2 regions of the Nonomuraea sp. NPDC049750 genome follow, and region 1 is predicted to be linked to the other one. Evidence: riboswitches for the same ligand, from Rfam matches in the RefSeq annotation. Region 1 holds a riboswitch; the other holds the start of a gene.

What was found. A riboswitch is a leader RNA that binds a small molecule or an ion and turns the genes downstream of it on or off. The one in region 1 is predicted to bind S-adenosylmethionine.
Region 2: another riboswitch for S-adenosylmethionine. It lies ahead of thrC (threonine synthase); the one in region 1 lies ahead of AB0J16_RS02055 (aminotransferase class V-fold PLP-dependent enzyme).

Annotation. Positions count from the first base shown of each region.
Region 1 covers NZ_JBFANB010000001.1:432,462-436,357, forward strand. Annotated here, with positions in the region: gene AB0J16_RS02040 (SAM-dependent methyltransferase) at 1-69, shown strand, start outside; gene AB0J16_RS02045 (cytochrome P450) at 294-1,484, opposite strand; gene AB0J16_RS02050 (TerC family protein) at 1,494-2,219, opposite strand; SAM riboswitch class IV at 2,322-2,437, shown strand; gene AB0J16_RS02055 (aminotransferase class V-fold PLP-dependent enzyme) at 2,507-3,766, shown strand; gene AB0J16_RS02060 (DoxX family protein) at 3,855-3,896, opposite strand, start outside.
Region 2 covers NZ_JBFANB010000060.1:991-4,886, reverse strand. Annotated here, with positions in the region: gene AB0J16_RS58610 (trehalose-6-phosphate synthase) at 1-802, opposite strand, end outside; gene AB0J16_RS58605 (RNA polymerase sigma factor) at 834-1,388, shown strand; SAM riboswitch class I at 1,468-1,608, shown strand; gene thrC (threonine synthase) at 1,622-2,854, shown strand; gene AB0J16_RS58595 (MoaD/ThiS family protein) at 2,878-3,153, shown strand; gene AB0J16_RS58590 (cold-shock protein) at 3,394-3,594, shown strand.

The sequences.
Region 1 (3,896 bases):
GAGGAGGGCGAACTGATCGACCCGAGGGGTCTCGGCGGCTTCGGCTGGCTCGTCCAGGAGCGCCGGTGACCCGTCGGCGAAGGACCGGCTACTTCCTCCCCAGGGACCCCAGCCACGACGCACCGGCTACTTCCGCTCCCCCGGAGGGGGTTCCTGCCCAGGGACGCCAGCCACGACGGACCGTCACAGAGACCGAGACAGCCTTCCCAGGGATCGGAAGCGGATCGTCCGTCAGGGCAGAGGTCCGTTGGAAGAAACCCACTCCCGGAGGGCGGACGGTCGTCGTGGCCGCGCTAACCCGTCGTCAGGTCGAGAGACTTCAGGCCGCGGATGACGTAGCCCGGCTTCCATTCCGGCTCGCTGACGAGTTCCAGCTTCGGCGCCCGCTCCAGCAGGGCGCCGAACGACTCGATCAGCTCGATGCGGGCCAACGGCGCGCCCAGGCAGAAGTGGATCCCCGCCCCGAAGGAGATGTGCGGGTTGTCCGGCCGTCCCACGTCGAGCCGGTCAGGGTCGGCGAACACCGTCTCGTCGCGGTTGGCCGAGCCGAACAGCAGCGCGACCTCGGCCCCGCGCGGGATCTCGACCCCGTGCACCTCGATGTCCTCCAGCACCCACCGCTCGAACATCTGTAGCGGCGTGTCCCAGCGCATCAGCTCCTCGACGGCCGTGGGCAGCAGGCTCCGGTCCTCGCGCAGGCGTACCAGCTCGGCGGGGTTCCTGAACAGGGACCACCAGCCGTTGCCCGTCACGTTCACGGTCGCCTCGTGACCGGCGTTGAGCAGCAGCACGCACGTACCGATCAGCTCGTCCTCGGTGAGCTCCTCGATCGCCGCGAGCGCGCTGATCAGGTCGTCGCCCGGCCGGACGGCCCGCGCGCGGGCCAGGTCCGCGAGGTAGGCGGCGAACTCCGCCGCCGCATTGGCGGCCACGTGCTGCGACTCCACGCTCGGGTTCAGCTCGTACATCCGGCAGATGTCGGCCGACCAGGGGCGCAGCAGGTGCCGGTCCGCCTCGGGCACGCCGAGCATCTCCGCGATGACGGTCACCGGCAGCGGCTCGGCCACCTCGGCGATCAGGTCGCCGCCGCCCTTCTCGACGAACGCCTCGACCAGCCCTTCGGCGATGGCCCTGACCCGGGGGCGCAGCGACTCGACCATGCGCGGCGTGAACGCCTTGGAGACCAGCCGGCGCAGCCTGGTGTGCACCGGTGGCTCGACGTCGAGCATGCCAGCCCTGGTCACCCGCCAGAACGGCTCCTGGAACGCCGGCTCCTCCGGCCTGCCGAACTCCTCGTGCGTGGCCACGTGGAGGTAGGAGCGGCCCAGGCGACGGTCTCTGAGCAGCGCGTTCACGTCCGCGTGCCGGGAGATGAGCCACTGCCCCGTCGGCTCGAAGTAGCTGACGGGGGCCTCACGCCTCAGCTCCGCGTACGCGCCGTAGGGATAGGCAACAAAATCCGGATTCCAGGGATCGAATCGCACTTTTTCATCTTATGAGGAGGCTTGCTTGGCGTGCCTGCTCCGCATCCGGATGTTGAGCAGCTCCACGATCACCGAGAAGGCCATCGCGAAGTAGATGTAACCCTTGGCGATGTGCTGGCCGAGTCCCTCGGCGATAAGCACCACCCCGATCAGCACCAGGAACGCCAGAGCCAGCATCTTGATGCTCGGATGCTTGTCCACGAACCTGCTGATCGGCCCGGACGCGAACAGCATCACCAGCACCGCCACGATCACCGCGGCGATCATCACGCCGAGCTCGTCCACCATGCCCACCGCGGTGATCACCGAGTCGAGCGAGAACACCACGTCCAGGATCATGATCTGCACGATCACCGACGCGAACGAGGTGACGGCCCGTCCCTTGCCGCCCTCCTCCTTCAGCTCCATGCTGTGCCCGATCTCGGTGACGCTCTTGGCCAGCAGGAACAGGCCGCCCAGCAGCAGGATCAGGTCACGCCCTGATATCCCGTGCCCGAAGACCTCGAACAATGGCGTGGTCAGCCGGACCACCCACGACAGTGCCAGCAGCAGGAGCAGCCGGCTGATCAGCGCCGCGCCCAGGCCCATGACGCGGGCCCGGTCGCGCTGCTCCGGCGGCAGCTTCCCGGCCAGGATGGAGATGAAGATGATGTTGTCGATACCGAGGACGATCTCTAGTGCGACCAGGGTGAAAAACCCGATCCAGATCTGAGGGTCGGCCACCCAGTCCAGCATTAGGTACTCCTCACAGCAGGGGTTTCAGTTACCAACGAGGCAGAGGCCGCATAAGTTCGCGGTTGCGATTCATGGCCGGGTGTCGGTTATAGTGCGGATGTAGGTCATGAGTGCCAGCGCACAGCCCCGGCTTGCTGGCCGGCAACCCTCGCGTCCGCGGCGGGGTGCCCCGGGTGAAGACCTGGTCCGCCACGAGGTGTGGTGGGCAAGCGCGGGCTCGCTGGGTGTTCCGGGGGTCCGATGGCCCCAGGAGGTTCGCCGTGTCCACGTTGACGATCTTCAGCTCCCTGCCCGCCCAGGCCACCGACGCGCCGGCTGCCGAGCGCGCCCATCCGATCCCCGCCGTGCTGGGCGCCGATCTGGAAGTGCCGGTCAAGGGTGGCAGGCTGGTGACGTACGCCAACCTCGACTACGCGGCGAGCGCCCCCTGTCTGGAGCCGGTCAGTGCCGCCGTCACCGCCGCGCTCCCGGCCTACTCCAGCGTGCATCGCGGCGCGGGCTACGCCTCCCAGCTCACCACCGCCCGCTACGAGCAGGCCCGCCACACGGTCAGGGCCTTCGTCGGCGCCCGCCCCGACGACGCCGTGATCTTCACCCGCAACACCACCGACGCGACCAACCTGCTGGCCCGCTGCCTGCCCGAGGGCACGACCGCGGTCGTCTTCGACACCGAGCACCACGCCTCGCTGCTGCCCTGGAAGCGGTCCGTACGCCTGGCGCCGCCCGCCTTCCCCGGCGAAGCCGTCCGCGCCGCCGACGAGGCGCTGGCCGGGATCGACGGCCCCAAGCTGCTCGTGGTCACCGCCGCCTCGAACGTCACCGGCGAACTCTGGCCCATCGCCGCCCTGGCGCACATCGCGCACCGCCACGGAGCCCGCATCCTGGTGGACGCCGCCCAGCTGGTGCCGCACCGGCGGCTCAACCTGACCGCGCTCGACCTCGACTACGTCGCCTTCTCCGGGCACAAGCTCTACGCGCCCTTCGGGGCCGGGGTGCTGGTCGGCCGCCGCGACTGGCTCTCCTCGGGCGAGCCGTACCTCAAGGGCGGCGGCGCCGTACGCTCCGTCGACGAGGACATCGAGTGGCACGAGGACGCCGAGCCTCGTCACGAGGCGGGCACCCCGAACGTCCTGGGCGCCATCGCCGTGGCCGCCGCCTGCGACGCGCTCAGCGCGACCGGCTGGACCGCTCTGGTACGCGAGGAGGAGCGGCTCATCGCCCGGCTCCGGTCCGGACTGGCCGCGATCGAGGGCGTGCGCGAGCTGTCGCTTTGGGGGCCGGACCAGCCGCGCGTGGGCATCGTCTCGTTCGTCGTCGACGGGCACTCGGCGCGCGAGGTGGCCGAGGTGCTGTCGGGCGAGTACGGGATCGGCGTACGTGACGGCAAGTTCTGCGCGCACCCGTTCGTCCGGCACCTGCTCGGCACCGCGGACGGCGGCTGTGAGGACGACACGGCGTCCGCGGTCCGCGCCTCGATCGGCATCGGCACCACGGAGGAGCACGTGGACCGCCTCGTAGACGCCCTCCGCGACCTCGCCGCCCGCTGAGGTCACGGAGGCGGCACGAGGCGGCACGACAGTCGCCGCGTCGCCGCCCGCTGAGGTCGCACGATGGCCTTCTCGCGGCCCGCTGAGGTCAGGCGCTCGGCGAACGTCCGCGCGACGGCTCGTCGATGTT
Region 2 (3,896 bases), on a different contig from region 1:
ACTCGACGTCGGGTTCGTGGGCCCGTGCCCACAGCGCCTCGCCGTCGACGCCGAGGCCGTGCACGCCGATGCGGGTGGTCCTGCCCTCGTGGGTGACCGTACGGCCGGCCCGGTCGACCTCCGCGCCGAGCAGGGCGCGGCAGCAGTCCATGAACGCCCCCGCCCAGCGTTCGGTGAGGAAGCCGGCGTGGTCGGCGCCCAGGATGCCTTCGAGCACCTCGCGCGCGACATCGTCGGGCAGCAGCGAGAAGTATTCGGGCGGCGCCCACGGCGTGTGGCTGAAGTGCGCGATGCGCAGGTCGGGCCGTTCGGCGCGGAGCATCGCCGGGGTCAACGTGAGGTGGTAGTCCTGGACCATCACGCGGGCCTCGTGCCCGGCCTCCTCGGCCAGCGCCAGCGCGAACGCGCCGTTGTAGTCGCGATAGGACTCCCATTCGCGCTCGAACCTGGTGCCGAACAGCGGCGCGTTGGGAATGTCGTAGAGCAGGTGGTTGACGAACCACAGCGTGGAATTGGCCACGGCGTTGTAGGCGCGGTGGAAGGTGGCCGGCGGGATGTCGAGCATCCGCAGCGCGCCGGTGTCGTAGCCGGCTTGGTCGAGCCGACCGCCGGGCGCCTGGCGTACGGCACCACGGTCACCGTCGGACAAAGCAGCGCAGACCCACAGCACGCCGTCGTCCTTCAGGACCCCGGAGAGCCCGGACACCAGGCCGCCACCGCCACGCTTCATCGTCAGCACACCGTCGTCGGAGACGGTGAACGAGACGGGTCCTCTGTTAGAGGCGACCAGGACGCTGTTCATTAAAGCTCCCTCCGACCATAGGATCCCAGCTATGGCGCTTGATGACCTAACCGAGGAACTCGCCCGCTCCGCCGCTGCCGGAGATCATCGCGCACTGGGCGAGCTCCTGAGGCGGATCGAACCCGACGTGCTGCGCCATTGCGCCCGAATCCTGCCCTACCACCAGGATGCGGAAGAGGCCTCCCAGGACACACTGCTGGCCGTGGCGCGCAACATCGGGCGCTTCGAGGGGCGGGCCAGGTTCAGCACCTGGCTGCACATCGTGACGGCCAACTGCGCCCGTACGACGTACCGCACGCTGAAGCGCCGCTCGGCCGAGCAGACCTCCGACGAGCTCCCCATGCAGAAGCCCGACGCGCGGCGGGTCAGCGTGATCGCCGGGTCGCGGCTCGACCTGCTCGACGCGATGGAGTCGCTGGAGGCCAGCAAGCCCGACCTGGCCCAGGCCCTCGTGCTGCGCGACATCGTGCAGCTCGACTACAACGAGGTCGCCGAGCAGCTCGGCATCCCGCTCGGCACCGCGAAGTCGCGCATCCACCAGGCGCGCAAGTACGTGCAGGGCGTCCTGGGGGAGGACTATCGCTGAGACCGTACGTCTCGCTTCGTGAGACGGTTGGTGGCTTGACGCGCCTGGCCAGGTAGAGTCAGGCCAAACAACTGAATATTGCTCATCCAGAGGGGTGGAGGGACCGGCCCTGCGAAGCCCCGGCAACCCTCCCGGATTCAGACTCGCTACAGGGCGAGGCCGACCGGGACAGGTGCCAATTCCGGTCTGCGGTCAAGGTGGCCGCAGGCGAAGATGAGGGAAGGCCTCGCTTCATGTCGCACGACTTCGGACCCGCTGTAGCCCTTTCTTGCCGCGAGTGCGGCACCCGTTACGAACTCGGCCCCAGCTTCGCCTGCCTGGAGTGTTTCGGGCCGCTCGAAGCGGCCTACTCCTTCGGTGACGTCACCCGGAAGGACATCGAGTCCGGCCCCGCCAACATCTGGCGCTACCGCTCGCTTCTCCCCGTTCCCGTCGACGTCGCCACCAAGCCGAACATGAACCCCGGCTGGACCAAGCTCGTCAAGGCCGGCAACCTCGGCCGCGCGCTGGGCATCAAGTCCCTGTACGTCAAGGACGACTCGGGCAACCCCACCCACTCCTTCAAGGACCGGGTGGTGGCCATCGCCGTCGAGGCGGCGCGTAACTTCGGGTTCCACACCCTTTCCTGCTCCTCCACCGGCAACCTCGCGGGCGCGGTCACGGCCGCCGCCGCAAGGGCCGGGCTCGACGCCTGCGTGTTCATCCCCGCCGGGCTGGAGCAGGCCAAGATCGCCATGGCCCGGGTGTTCGGCGGCAAGCTGGTCGCGATCGACGGCTCCTACGACGAGGTCAACCGGTTCTGCTCCGAGCTCATCGGCGACCCGCTGGGCGACAAGTGGGGCTTCGTCAACGTCAACCTGCGGCCCTACTACGCCGAGGGCTCCAAGACGCTGGCCTACGAGATCGCCGAGCAGCTCGGCTGGCGGCTGCCCGAGCAGATCATCATCCCGGTGGCCTCCGGCTCCCAGCTCACCAAGATCGACAAGGGTTTCAAGGAGCTGATCGCGCTCGGCCTGGTCGAGGACCGGCCCTACAAGATCTTCGCCGCGCAGGCCAAGGGTTGCTCTCCCGTGTCGACCGCCTACAAGGCCGGCCACGACGTGGTCCAGCCGGTCAAGCCCGACACCATCGCCAAGTCGCTGGCCATCGGCAACCCCGCCGACGGCCCGTACGTGCTCGACATCGCCCGCCGCACCGGCGGGGCGGTGGAGGACGTCACGGACCCCGAGATCGTCGCCGCCATCAAGCTGCTGGCCTCTACGGAGGGCATCTTCGCCGAGACGGCCGGCGGCGTCACCGTGGGAGTGCTGAAGAAGCTCGTCGAGACCGGGCAGCTCGACCCGGAGGCCGAGACCGTGGTGCTCAACACCGGCGACGGGCTCAAGACGCTCGTCGCCGTCGCCGACGACGCCCAGCCCACGGCAGTGATCCGGCCCTCGCTCGACGCGTTCCGCGCGGCTGTCTGACAACCAGGAAAGGCAAGTTAATCATGAGCGTTTCTGTGCGGATTCCCACCATTCTGCGCACCTACACCGGTGGTAGCGCGGAAGTGAGTGGGGAGGGCGCGACTCTCCGTGACGTGCTGGCGAAGCTCGACTCCGACTACCCGGGGATCGGCGCGAGAATTCTGGATGAATCGGGCAAGATTCGTCGTTTTGTCAACGTTTATGTTGGCGAAGAGGATGTCCGTTTTGTCGACGGACTTGACACGCCCGCCCCCGAAGGCGTGCAGATCTCCATCATCCCGGCGGTCGCCGGAGGGTAGTCACCCGCTCACTTCAGAAGGCGCTCCCATCTGGGGCGCCTTCTGTTTTTTCCGACAATTCAACGTTGAACGACTCACTCGCCGATGAAATGCGTAATTTGTTGATTGACTCTGTTGCCAAACGCTGTGCCACAGGTATGGTCGAGGGCGATCGTCTGGTGATTTCTCCCATATGTCAGGCGATTGAGGGTCTCGCGTAGGAATGGGCGAGATCTATGAGCCCAGTAAGAGGAGTCGGAAGTGGCGCAGGGCACCGTCAAGTGGTTCAACGCGGACAAGGGCTACGGCTTCATCGCGGTAGACGGTGGCAAGGATGTATTTGTCCATTACTCAGCGATCATGATGGATGGCTATCGCTCGCTCGAACAAGGCCAGCGCGTCGAGTTCGAGATCACGCAGGGGCAGAAGGGCCCCCAAGCGGAGTCCGTGCGAGCGGTCTGAACTCACGAAGCTGGTATGTACCGGCAGGTCGCACGGCAGCGCAGTCCGGGCGAAACCGCCACTCATCCTTCGTCGACTCGGCTACGGCGGGTCCGGACGGGCCCGCCGTACTGACTGACCTGGGCATGCGGGTGTCTCAGCTTGCACTCGGCAGGGTAGAGTGCTAAACAGTTCGTTGGCACTCTCTGTTCGAGAGTGCCAACACTGGATCGGGACGATGGGGTCTGCCGAACGGAGATGCAGGCCCATGCCGTCGCGGGCGTCGGCTCGGTCCATTGAAGCCACCCTGCATCTGGGAGGTC